One region of the Neobacillus sp. SAB-20_R2A genome, then DNA from elsewhere that is predicted to be linked to it. Evidence: riboswitches for the same ligand, from Rfam matches in the RefSeq annotation. Region 1 holds a riboswitch; each other region holds the start of a gene.
The links. A riboswitch is a leader RNA that binds a small molecule or an ion and turns the genes downstream of it on or off. The one in region 1 is predicted to bind thiamine pyrophosphate.

Region 1 (3,473 bases):
AGATGCTCTTTGGGTGTCACATAACAGAGCATCGCCGTTCCAAACCAGCCGATCATCGCCGCTCCGATAGCTGAAGTAATATGATCATATCCTGGTGCGATATCGGTGGTTAAAGGTCCTAACGTATAAAATGGCGCTTCTTTACAAATTTCCACTTGCTTATCGACGTTCTCTTTGATCATATGCATCGGTACATGACCAGGCCCTTCAATCATCACCTGCACATCATGTTTCCAGGCAATGTCTGTTAATTCTCCGAGCGTTTCAAGCTCTGCGAATTGTGCTTCATCATTTGCATCGGCAATACTGCCTGGACGGAGCCCGTCTCCCAGAGAAACAGAGATATCATATTGGTTCAGGATTTCACATATTTCTTCAAAATGAGTATAGAGGAAATTTTCCTTATGATGAGCCAAGCACCATTGCGCCAAAATCGAGCCGCCGCGGGATACAATGCCTGTTGTCCGTTTTGCCGTTAAAGGAATATATCGCAGCAAAACGCCGGCATGGATCGTAAAATAGTCGACGCCTTGTTCCGCCTGTTCAATTAACGTATCGCGGTAAATTTCCCATGTTAAATTCTCGGCAATCCCATTTACCTTCTCAAGTGCCTGATAGATTGGGACCGTTCCGACTGGTACGGGAGAATTGCGAATGATCCATTCTCTCGTTGTGTGGATATTTTTTCCGGTCGATAAATCCATGATGGTATCGGCGCCCCAGCGAGTTGCCCACGTCATTTTTTCAACCTCTTGCTCTATAGAGGAGGTAACAGCCGAATTCCCGATATTTGCATTAATTTTCACATGAAAGTTTCGTCCTATAATCATCGGTTCGCTTTCCGGGTGATTGATATTGGCTGGGATAATCGCTCTCCCGCTGGCAACTTCCGCACGAACAAATTCCGGGTCCCTATGTTCACGAATGGCTATGTACTCCATTTCAGGGGTAATAATGCCTTTTTTGGCATAATGCATCTGGGTAACATTTTTTCCTGTTTTAGCTTTTAGGGGTGTTTTATTTACATTGGGATACCATTCAAGGTTTGCACGTTGGTCCCCTTCATGGTATCCGTTATCCTTGGCCTTTATTTCTCTTCCAACATAAGCCTCCACATCATTCCGCTCGAGAATCCAATTCTTACGCAATGCTGGAAGTCCGCTTTGAATATCGACCTGATAATTCGAATCTGTGTAGGGGCCGCTCGTATCATAGACCCGAACAGGCTCATTTTCTTCTTCTCCAAAAGCAGCAACGGTTCGACTAAGTTGAATTTCTCTCATCGGAACCTTAATATCAGGTCTTGCCCCTTCGACATATACCTTTTTACTTCCAGTGAATTGTGATTTTAACTCGATGTTCCCTTCCACTTGCTTCTGCATGTAACTTCCTCCTTCAAAATGGTTTGATTTTGCACCCTGGGAGTTACAGCGCAGTTCATTACTGGAAAGTAATGGAGGACAATACAAAAAGGTTCTGTTTGCACAGAACCTGATTTTTTCATCCAAAAGTAGCGGTACCCAAATTAAACACGGACACCTTTGATACTACTTCCCTACGCTGGTATAATCCAGATCAGGTTCAAAGGGTCAAAGAATTTATGCATTCTTCTCTCAGTCCGAGCCATCGGACCCCCCCAGTAGAGCATTTCAAACAATATTAAGTTATAATCTTACAGTCAAAATATATCAGAAATTTTTGGAAATGGAAAGCTTTTTGGTAAACTTTGTGGTTATCGGAACAGATAATTCTCATAACTGTTTTTCAAACTTTCACCTTTTGTTCATAGTTTGTTCATATCTGCAGGGTAAGATAAAAGTGTGAAAAGGACAATCTCAGTCACACTTTTTCATAACCCCCCCTTTTAATATATCGTGTTGGATCCGGCAATCGGCCGGGTCCTATTTTTTTGCTTAATGTGCGGAATCTGGCACTCGGCCGGATTCTTTTTTTGAAAAAAAACGTAAAAAAAAGAGGAAGTACTCCCCTTCCCCTTATACTTTCAATATTAAGAATTTGTCTTTTCTTTTGAGTTAGTGGACTCGTCTTCTTTGGTCTTGCCGTCGTCTGTTTCCTTATCGGAAGACTGGTCGTCGGAGCCAGCTGGATCCTCCAACTCCTGCTGCTTTTTTTCGCTAGGAGTTGTTTGCATAGATTCCTTGCTGTTTGAAGGAGTCGCTTCTTGTAAAGTGCTTACCGGTTTGTCGATATACTTACTAGGGTTAACCGCGACGCCATCTTTACGAATTTCAAAATGGACGTGTGTTCCAGCTTTTTCATTGAACATGCTTTGCCCAGCCTTGGCAAGAACATCTCCCTGTTTCACCTTGTCGCCAACTTCAACTTTAATGTCTTTCACGGACTGATATTGTGTTACAATACCTTTGTCGTGTTCAATTTCGATGACATTTCCAAGCACCGCGTCTTCTTCAACACGGGTGACAGTTCCGCTGAGTGATGCTAATACATCAAACGTTTCGCCGTCCTTCATGGTGATGTCGACACCAGTATTCGGATTGTATGTGTTCTCGTAGAATACTAATGCGGCTTCCTGGTCTTCAGCTTTCCCGCTGAAATCATAGAACTTTGTCTTGATGACCGCAGATGCTGCATCCTTCACCGGCATTTTGACGTTTTCTAAAGCCGAGTTAACTTCAACTGCAGGCGGGTTGGTCTTTTTGCCAGTAATATCAGTAGACTTGTAATCGTATTTGTCTGAGTCTCCTGCACTGGACTGATACCAAAGAACACCTGTTAAAATGATTGCTGCACTTGCGATATAGATGGCTGGAAATACCCAACGCTTCTTGAAAAAGCGTTTTACGCTGGAACTTTGAGAAGATCGTTTGTTTTCTTCCTCTCTCATTTTCATCACCTCAGCAATCATTCTGAACAGATAACTAGAATTATATACACTAGTCTGAAAAAAATTTTATTTTTTGTAATCGCCTGCGTTTTTATGCATCTTTTTGAAAAACTTTTAGGGGGAATTGTTTCATGAAGGCTTTAAAATGGGTGCTGCGGGTCCTGCCCGTGCTTTATATGGCAGCCATCTTTATCCAATCGAGCCTGCCGTCGGACCACTTCGTGCGCCTGCCCGATTCGAATATTGACCACACTATTAAAGAATCATTGCATTTAATAGAGTTTGCGATTTTATATGTATTACTAGTCCTCGCATGTTTGACGTTTAGACGCGGTAACACTGACCTGCGCAGCAATGCTGTCGCCGGTTTCAGTTTTACACCAGGCTGGAACTTGGCCTGTGCCCTGATTGCGGCCTTCTACGGCATCAGTGACGAAATCCACCAATCGTTCTATCCATACCGCTCCGCGTCGTTATTTGACCTGTTTAAGGACTTCCTCGGCATCAGCGTCTGCTACTATTTTATTCGTGGTGCATTGTTTAAGGGGAAGTTTGCAGGTCTGGCGAAGATGCTTGGCCGTGTTCGGTCTGTTTCTTAAAACCACTG
Region 2 (3,473 bases), 2.8 Mb from region 1:
ACGCAAACAACTTTGAATAGTCAATAAGAAACACGTAGTCCTGCTTCATATAGCGGATAAAAGATTCGACCGGAAGATCGCCACGTCCCAACCCGACTACGAATGGATGCTTATGTGTTTTCTCCCAAATTCCCTTAACTTTTTCAAAAAGCCGATCAGAAAATTTCATTGGCTTTACTCCCCCTTTCGTGTGTTGCACCAGACAGCAATAAATTGAGCTAACACTTTTGTAAAGTCTAACAATTGCCGAATCTCGACCTTCTCATTAACAGCATGGGCATCCTCTAGTTTTCCCGGCCCAAAAATAACTGTCGGAATTCCTGCACGGCCAAGCCAGCCTGCATCTGTTACCGTCGTTGACATATCGAGTACAGGCTTTTTCATAAGCGTTTTTTCAAAGGCGCTTGCCAGCATTCGGGTTCCTGAATGGTCCACATCAAGCTCCAAGGAAGGAAATATTTCACCACGATCGATTATCATAGATTTACCGCCCCAAACAAATTCCGGTGGATTGTCACGAAGCCATGGATCCGCAGCTGCCACTGCACCAATATGCTGCTCAATCTCCTTTATAATCTCTTCGTAATCTTCATCTGGGTAGAAATGAACGGTAACCCACAAGGCGCAGCGGTCGGCAACAAACGCAGCATGCCTTCCGCCCTCGATTACAGCAGGATTAATTGTATTCATACCTGGTGGAAAACCTTCGTAACTCTTTGTCACAGCCCAGTGGCGTTCAAGGTCTTGAAGGCCTTCGATGATTTTCGTCATTTTTTCAATCGCACTGGCACCATTGATGCCTCCGCCGGCATGAATCAGCCTTCTCCTCATCCCATCATGATAGGTTTCTTTGCTTTGAATCGTTATCCAGCCGGTTATGACGCCGCCCTGCCCTTGAATATGTAAATCGCTTGTGTCAACTACCACTGCATAGTCAGCAGAATAGCCCCTTTCCAAACAAGCAAGCGTTCCTGCCTCGCCAACTTCTTCTCCAATAACAGACTGAAATTGCAAATCTCCTTTAAGCGGAACCTCAAGCTCTTTTAAAAGTTTTATAGCAATGAGGGATGCGGCAATACCGCCTTTCATGTCGGCAACACCGCGTCCATATATATAGGAATCCTTGATTCTGGCAGAAAACGGGTCCGCCCCCCATTCCTTTTCGTCGCCAACCTCAGCAACATCCACATGTCCGTTGACAATTAAGCTGCTATATTGCTCGGAGGATTCACCCTTTAAAATTCCAACCACATTCGAATCCCCAGGATATACTTCCCACATATCGGTTTGAAATCCCATGTCTCCTAAATAGCTTTTAAGAAACTCCTGGATTCCCGTTGTATTCCGGGCCGGAGGACTTTCAGTCGGAAACGCAATTAGGTCGCTCAAAAGTTTAAGCAGTTCGGCTTCCCTAGCTTCCACTTCTTGTCCGATCGTTTCTATTAAATTTTCCAGACCAACCATTCCTAAAGCCTCCTAAATTTATTCTAGGTTTTAAAAAAATAACACCCACTCTTTATAGCAAAGGTAAGAGTGGGTTCTGACGGTCCACTTCCCTCCGCTGGAATCATCCAGTTCAGGTTCAAAGGGTTCGGAGCTGTGCCCATCTCAAGCCTTTTAGGCTTCCCCCAGTGAAGGTTCTATTTAGTTACTGTGATATTTTTCTCGCCAAGCCGCACTTTCTTCCTTAAGAAAATCGTTAAAATCACAAATCCAAGCAGTGCTCCGGCAAAGGAACTGAAAATAAATAATGGGATAAACCCGAATAGAGTTGCTTTCTGCCCGAGGATTAGGGTTGCAATAGGATAGGAAAGCAATGCTCCAAGAATTCCCGTCCCAATAACTTCTCCTATAACAGCAAAGTAGATTTTTCTAGTTTTCCAAAATAATAGTCCGGCTAGAAATGCCCCGACCATACTTCCAGGAAACGCAAAAAGCGAACCTGTGCCCATCATATTCCGAAGCAGGGAAACACAAAAGGCCTGGGCCACGGCATAATAAGGGCCCAACAGAACCGCGGAAAGAACGTTTAAAAAATGCTGCATTGGAAAAACCTTTGTAAAGCCAATCGGAATCACGACCAAATTACTTGAAAGAGTCCCCATCGCAATCATCATAGCAGTTAACGTAAGCTTATACGTTTTTTTCATGATCTCTTCACTCCCCTACACTTTTTCGCAAAGCCTTTGCAGCTAAGTGCGGTGAATCGGCAAGGCTGATGGCGGTAATAACTGAAACGCCATCCGCTCCGGCTTCCACGACAGTTGCCGCATTTTCACTTGTAATCCCGCCAATTCCAACAATCGGTACAGCAATTCCTTGACTTCGCAGTTCCTCGATCAGTGCAGTCCCTCTTGATGGCTTTGCATCGGCCTTCGTTTTTGTTGGATAAACCGGTCCAATTCCGAAATAATCGGCACCAGCGCTAAGTGCTTCTTCGGCCTCCTCCGGTGTATGAACGGATACACCAAGAATTTTATTATCGCCAATTTGATTTCTGACTGTTACAGCCGGTTCATCCTCCTGACCAATATGAACCCCATCTGCGTCAAGCGCGATTGCCAGTTCAAGATCATCATTAACGATAAACGGAATTCTGTGTTCTTTGCATAGGCTTTGCAGTTTTTTCGCAAGAGCATATTTTTCTTCCCCGATTAAAGCCCCTTCGCCTTTTTCCCGAAATTGAAAAAAGGTAATTCCTCCGGCGATGGCTTCTTTCAATACCTCAACCGGGTCCTTCCTGCAATTGGCTGTTCCCATAATAAAATATACTTTCAAGGCTTCTCGTAAGTTTATCATGATTGGACCATCTCCATGATCCTTTTCCGGTAAGCCCCATGGTTTGTCGGCCCATGTCCCTGTCCAATCGCAATCCCATCTTCAATTGCAGCCTGAATAAAATCCTTCGCCTTGATGACCGCTTGATATACATCTGCTCCCTTAGCCAGTTCAGCAGTAATCGCTGCTGAAAAAGTGCAGCCAGTGCCGTGTGTGTTCTTAGTCGGAATTCGCTTACTCGTAAAAGTATAGAATTCTTTTCCATCGAAGAGGAGGTCTGTTGATTCTGAAGGGTTTTCATCATGGCCGCCTTTCAACACAACGTTTTGCACCCCTAAGGCATGTAATTTTTTTGCTGCCTCCTTCTTATCTTCTGCTGTACGTATAGACATCCCGGTTAGGACCTCAGCCTCTGGAATATTCGGGGTAACCACTTTGGCAAGCGGCATTAAAAATTTCTGCATCGCAGAAATTGCTTCAATTTGCAGCAAGGAAGCCCCGCCTTTTGCGATCATTACAGGATCGACAACAACATTATCCCAATGATATTTTGTAAGATTAACAGATACAGCTTCAATAATTTCCGCATTAAATAACATACCCGTTTTCACCGCATCAGTCCCCATGTCCTCACCGATGGCTTTCATCTGCTCGATAACCGCTTCTGCTGTCATTGGATAAACTCCATGGACACC
Region 3 (3,473 bases), 2.0 Mb from region 1:
ATGGTTCTATTGATAATTGGCCTTTCTGTTTTAACTGAAAAGCATTCACCTTTAACAGGATACATATTCATCTCTAAACCAGATTCACGCATTAATTGGGCCGCCCAAGCACCGGCCGCAACAACAAAGTTATCACTAAGGATGGTTCCGTTCGTGGTTTGCACCCCTATCACCTGACCGTTTTGATAAAGAAAAGATAGCACTTCGGTGTTTTCAAGTATTTTAGCACCAAAATGGACCGCCGCTGTTGCGAACGCCTGCGTTAACTTTGCAGGCTGTACATGCCCGTCGTTCGGGAGATACATCGCTCCAGGTACGCTTGGTGAAAGTGACGGTTCCATTTCTTGTAATTCCTTCGCATCCAGCCATTTTATGGTTGGATCCCATTTCTTTTGAAAGGTGACTTGTTTTTTTACTTCTTCTGCTATGTCTTCGGTTTCTGCAATTTTTAACATCCCTTTATTGACAAACTCGATGTCCACACCAGTAGTTTCCAATAATTCATTAGCGAGAGCCGAAAACATTGCTTGACTTTTTATCGCCAACTTGAATAATGGACCGTCATGTTCAAGTTCAGCTTGCGCAGCCAGCATTCCGGCGGCAGCACTTGATGCTTGGCAGCCGATTTGTTCTTTCTCAATAATGATGACTTTTCTTCCTTGCTTTGATAACTGATAGGCAATCGAGGCTCCATTAACACCACCTCCAATTATGGCAACATCAAATGTATGATCCATATTTCCCACCTCCATCTCTAAATGCATGTATGTAGGACTTTACGGCTAATAAGGGGTCACGAGCATCTAAAACACCTGACATGACAGCGATACCCGTTGCCCCTGCCTGTAGGACCTCTTCCGTATTCTCCGGCGTTATCCCGCCAATGGCAATCACGGGAATGTTCAGCTGTGACAGCCGTGTTAATTCCTCTAGTCCTTTTGGGGTCTTTCCTGGTTTTGATTGCGAAGGGAAGACATGACCGTATAGAACGAAATCAGCTCCATTCTCCTTTGCATTTTTTCCTTCTTCATAAGAGTGAATGGAAGTCCCGACCCTAAGTTGAGGAAAATGCTCCTTTACACAGGCTGTATCTAAACTATGATAGGCTAATTGAACACCAAGGGCCTTTGCCACGATTGCAACATCTACCCGATCGTTAATCACGATTTTTGATAGAGGGACGTTTACATTTGTTAAAAGTTCGACTGCTTGAAAAAGCTCCTTTGCTGATTTTTGTTTTTCCCGCAAGTGTAGCGCAGTTACAAATGGATGAATATCCTTCGCTATTTCAGCCAATTGGTGGATCGACATTTTACCATTGGATATAAGATGCAACTCTTTTTCTTTTAGACTAGTAAAAATACAACTCCCCCCTTTGAATGGATTTCGCTGGTCTAAGGAAGCGCAAAACAGGCAAAACAAAAAGCCACTTCCTTTTGTAAGAAAGTGGCCGAAATTTAGAAATAAAAATTTTGCTCTCCAAAAATCCCGTTGTCCACTTCCCTACGCTGGCATTAACCAGATCAGGTTCATAGAGTCCCGAAGTCACACTTCAATCTCAGCCTTTTCAAAAAGGCACCTCTAGCGGATTTGATTCATATTCATTTGAAAAGATTACCTCATATGGATATATGGTAACATTTTATTCTAAAAAGTCAAACATTTCAAACTTTATTTGCTCGTACATTTCATCAAATTGCTTTGAAATATTTCTTATTTACACCTATTTTGAGGCACGAGAACCGTCCCCATGCATCAAATTTTTATGCTATAATCACTTTAATATAGTGGAAAGCAGGCTGTGTATGGATAAAAAAGTAGGCCAATTTCTAATTGAGAATGAACAAAAGTTTATACATTTTTGGGAAGAGCAAATTATTATCCATCATTACCGGGATAATCCAGAGCTAATATTAAAGAATGGTCATTTAATGTACCATCTCATAACTAATTCAATTTTAAAGGGATTCTCTGATGAAGATGTTAAATCATTGGCGCACAAAGTAGCCCTGGAACGGGTCGAGGCTAATGTCAATATTGGGGAATTTGTTTATAATGTAAATCTGGGCAGAAGTATAATTATTAAATATTTAAACCTTTCCGGACTCATACCAGAAGAGCTGCAGCCAACGATTGACTTGGTCAATAAACAGTTTGATTTATTCTGTTTCTACGCTGTTTCTAAGTACACCGAAATCAAAGATAAGAAACTACAAGAACAAAATTTATTTATTTCTCAAACACATAAGGACCGGTTGGCGATTCTTGGACAAATGTCTTCTAGCTTTGTTCATGAATTTCGCAACCCGCTCACTTCCGTTATGGGCTTTATAAAACTATTAAAGCACGAGCATCCTAATCTACCATATTTAGATGTCGTCAGCCAAGAATTAGATCAACTTAAGTTCAGGATTACTCAGTTCCTTCATACATCAAAACTAAACACGCTGGCAGAAAGCCAGAATGAAGACATTACCATCCATTTATTAATAGAAGATGTGCTTGATTTCCTCTATCCAAGCATCGTCGATGGCAATGTCCAAATTCATACAAATATCGATGCTGATATTTGTATTACTGGCGATAGGAATGAGTTAAAACAAGTTTTTCTAAACCTATTAATAAATGCAGTTGACGCTGTGTGTGAAGAAGAAAATCTGCGGAAAATTGATATCCAAACAAATATAGATGATCACCAAATCAAAATTCGTATTTCTAATAATGGCCCCACTATCGATCCTGAAGCAGTACATTTAATTTTCGAACCCTTCTTCACTACTAAGAAACTAGGTACCGGTATCGGCTTATTCGTTTGTAAGAATATTGTTGAGAAACATCACGGTGAAATAGAATGTATGTCAGATAATCACTTAACTACCTTTCAACTTACATTTCCTATTAAACATAATTAGAATTCAAAAGCACCGCCAAGGCGGTTTTTTTTTGTAAAAAAAGAAACCAGTTAAAATAAGCTGGTCGGGCGCATTTTGTCTTTCTATGATGCCCAACTATTATGGATTCAACGGTTCGGGCCCATAAAACCTTTCTATGATACCGAACTTTTCTATGATTCATCAGTTCGGGTGCATAGAACCTTTCTATGCGACCAAACTTTTCTATGTTTCATTAGTTCGGGTGCATATAGCCTTTCTATGATACCAAACTTTTCTATGATTCAACGGTTCGGGCGCATAGAACCTTTCTATGATACCGAACTTTTCTATGATTCATCAGTTCGGGTGCATAGAACCTTTCTATGCGACCAAACTTCTCTATGATTCATCAGTTCGGGCGCATATAACCTTTCTATGATACCGAACTTTTCTATGATTCATCAGTTCGGGTACATATAGCCTTTCTATGATACCGCAATCTTTCATGATTCATCAGTTCGGGTGCATAGAACCTTTCTATGCGACCAAACTTCTCTATGATTCATCAGTTCGGGCGCATATAACCTTTCTATGATACCG

Region 2: linked by a shared signal. The riboswitch ahead of V5M37_RS12220 (acetylornithine deacetylase) and the one ahead of thiC (phosphomethylpyrimidine synthase ThiC) in region 1 are both predicted to bind thiamine pyrophosphate.
Region 3: linked by a shared signal. The riboswitch ahead of tenI (thiazole tautomerase TenI) and the one ahead of thiC (phosphomethylpyrimidine synthase ThiC) in region 1 are both predicted to bind thiamine pyrophosphate.

The regions. Positions count from the first base shown of each region.
Region 1 covers NZ_CP145895.1:5,671,814-5,675,286, forward strand. The annotation lists gene thiC (phosphomethylpyrimidine synthase ThiC) at 1-1,382, opposite strand, end outside; TPP riboswitch at 1,536-1,648, opposite strand; gene V5M37_RS27700 (peptidoglycan DD-metalloendopeptidase family protein) at 2,009-2,866, opposite strand; gene V5M37_RS27705 (VanZ family protein) at 2,998-3,465, shown strand.
Region 2 covers NZ_CP145895.1:2,494,086-2,497,558, reverse strand. The annotation lists gene tenA (thiaminase II) at 1-169, opposite strand, end outside; gene V5M37_RS12220 (acetylornithine deacetylase) at 175-1,464, opposite strand; TPP riboswitch at 1,537-1,640, opposite strand; gene thiW (energy coupling factor transporter S component ThiW) at 1,641-2,150, opposite strand; gene thiE (thiamine phosphate synthase) at 2,158-2,799, opposite strand; gene thiD (bifunctional hydroxymethylpyrimidine kinase/phosphomethylpyrimidine kinase) at 2,796-3,473, opposite strand, start outside.
Region 3 covers NZ_CP145895.1:3,693,216-3,696,688, forward strand. The annotation lists gene thiO (glycine oxidase ThiO) at 1-737, opposite strand, end outside; gene tenI (thiazole tautomerase TenI) at 721-1,422, opposite strand; TPP riboswitch at 1,484-1,593, opposite strand; gene V5M37_RS17880 (histidine kinase N-terminal domain-containing protein) at 1,806-2,912, shown strand.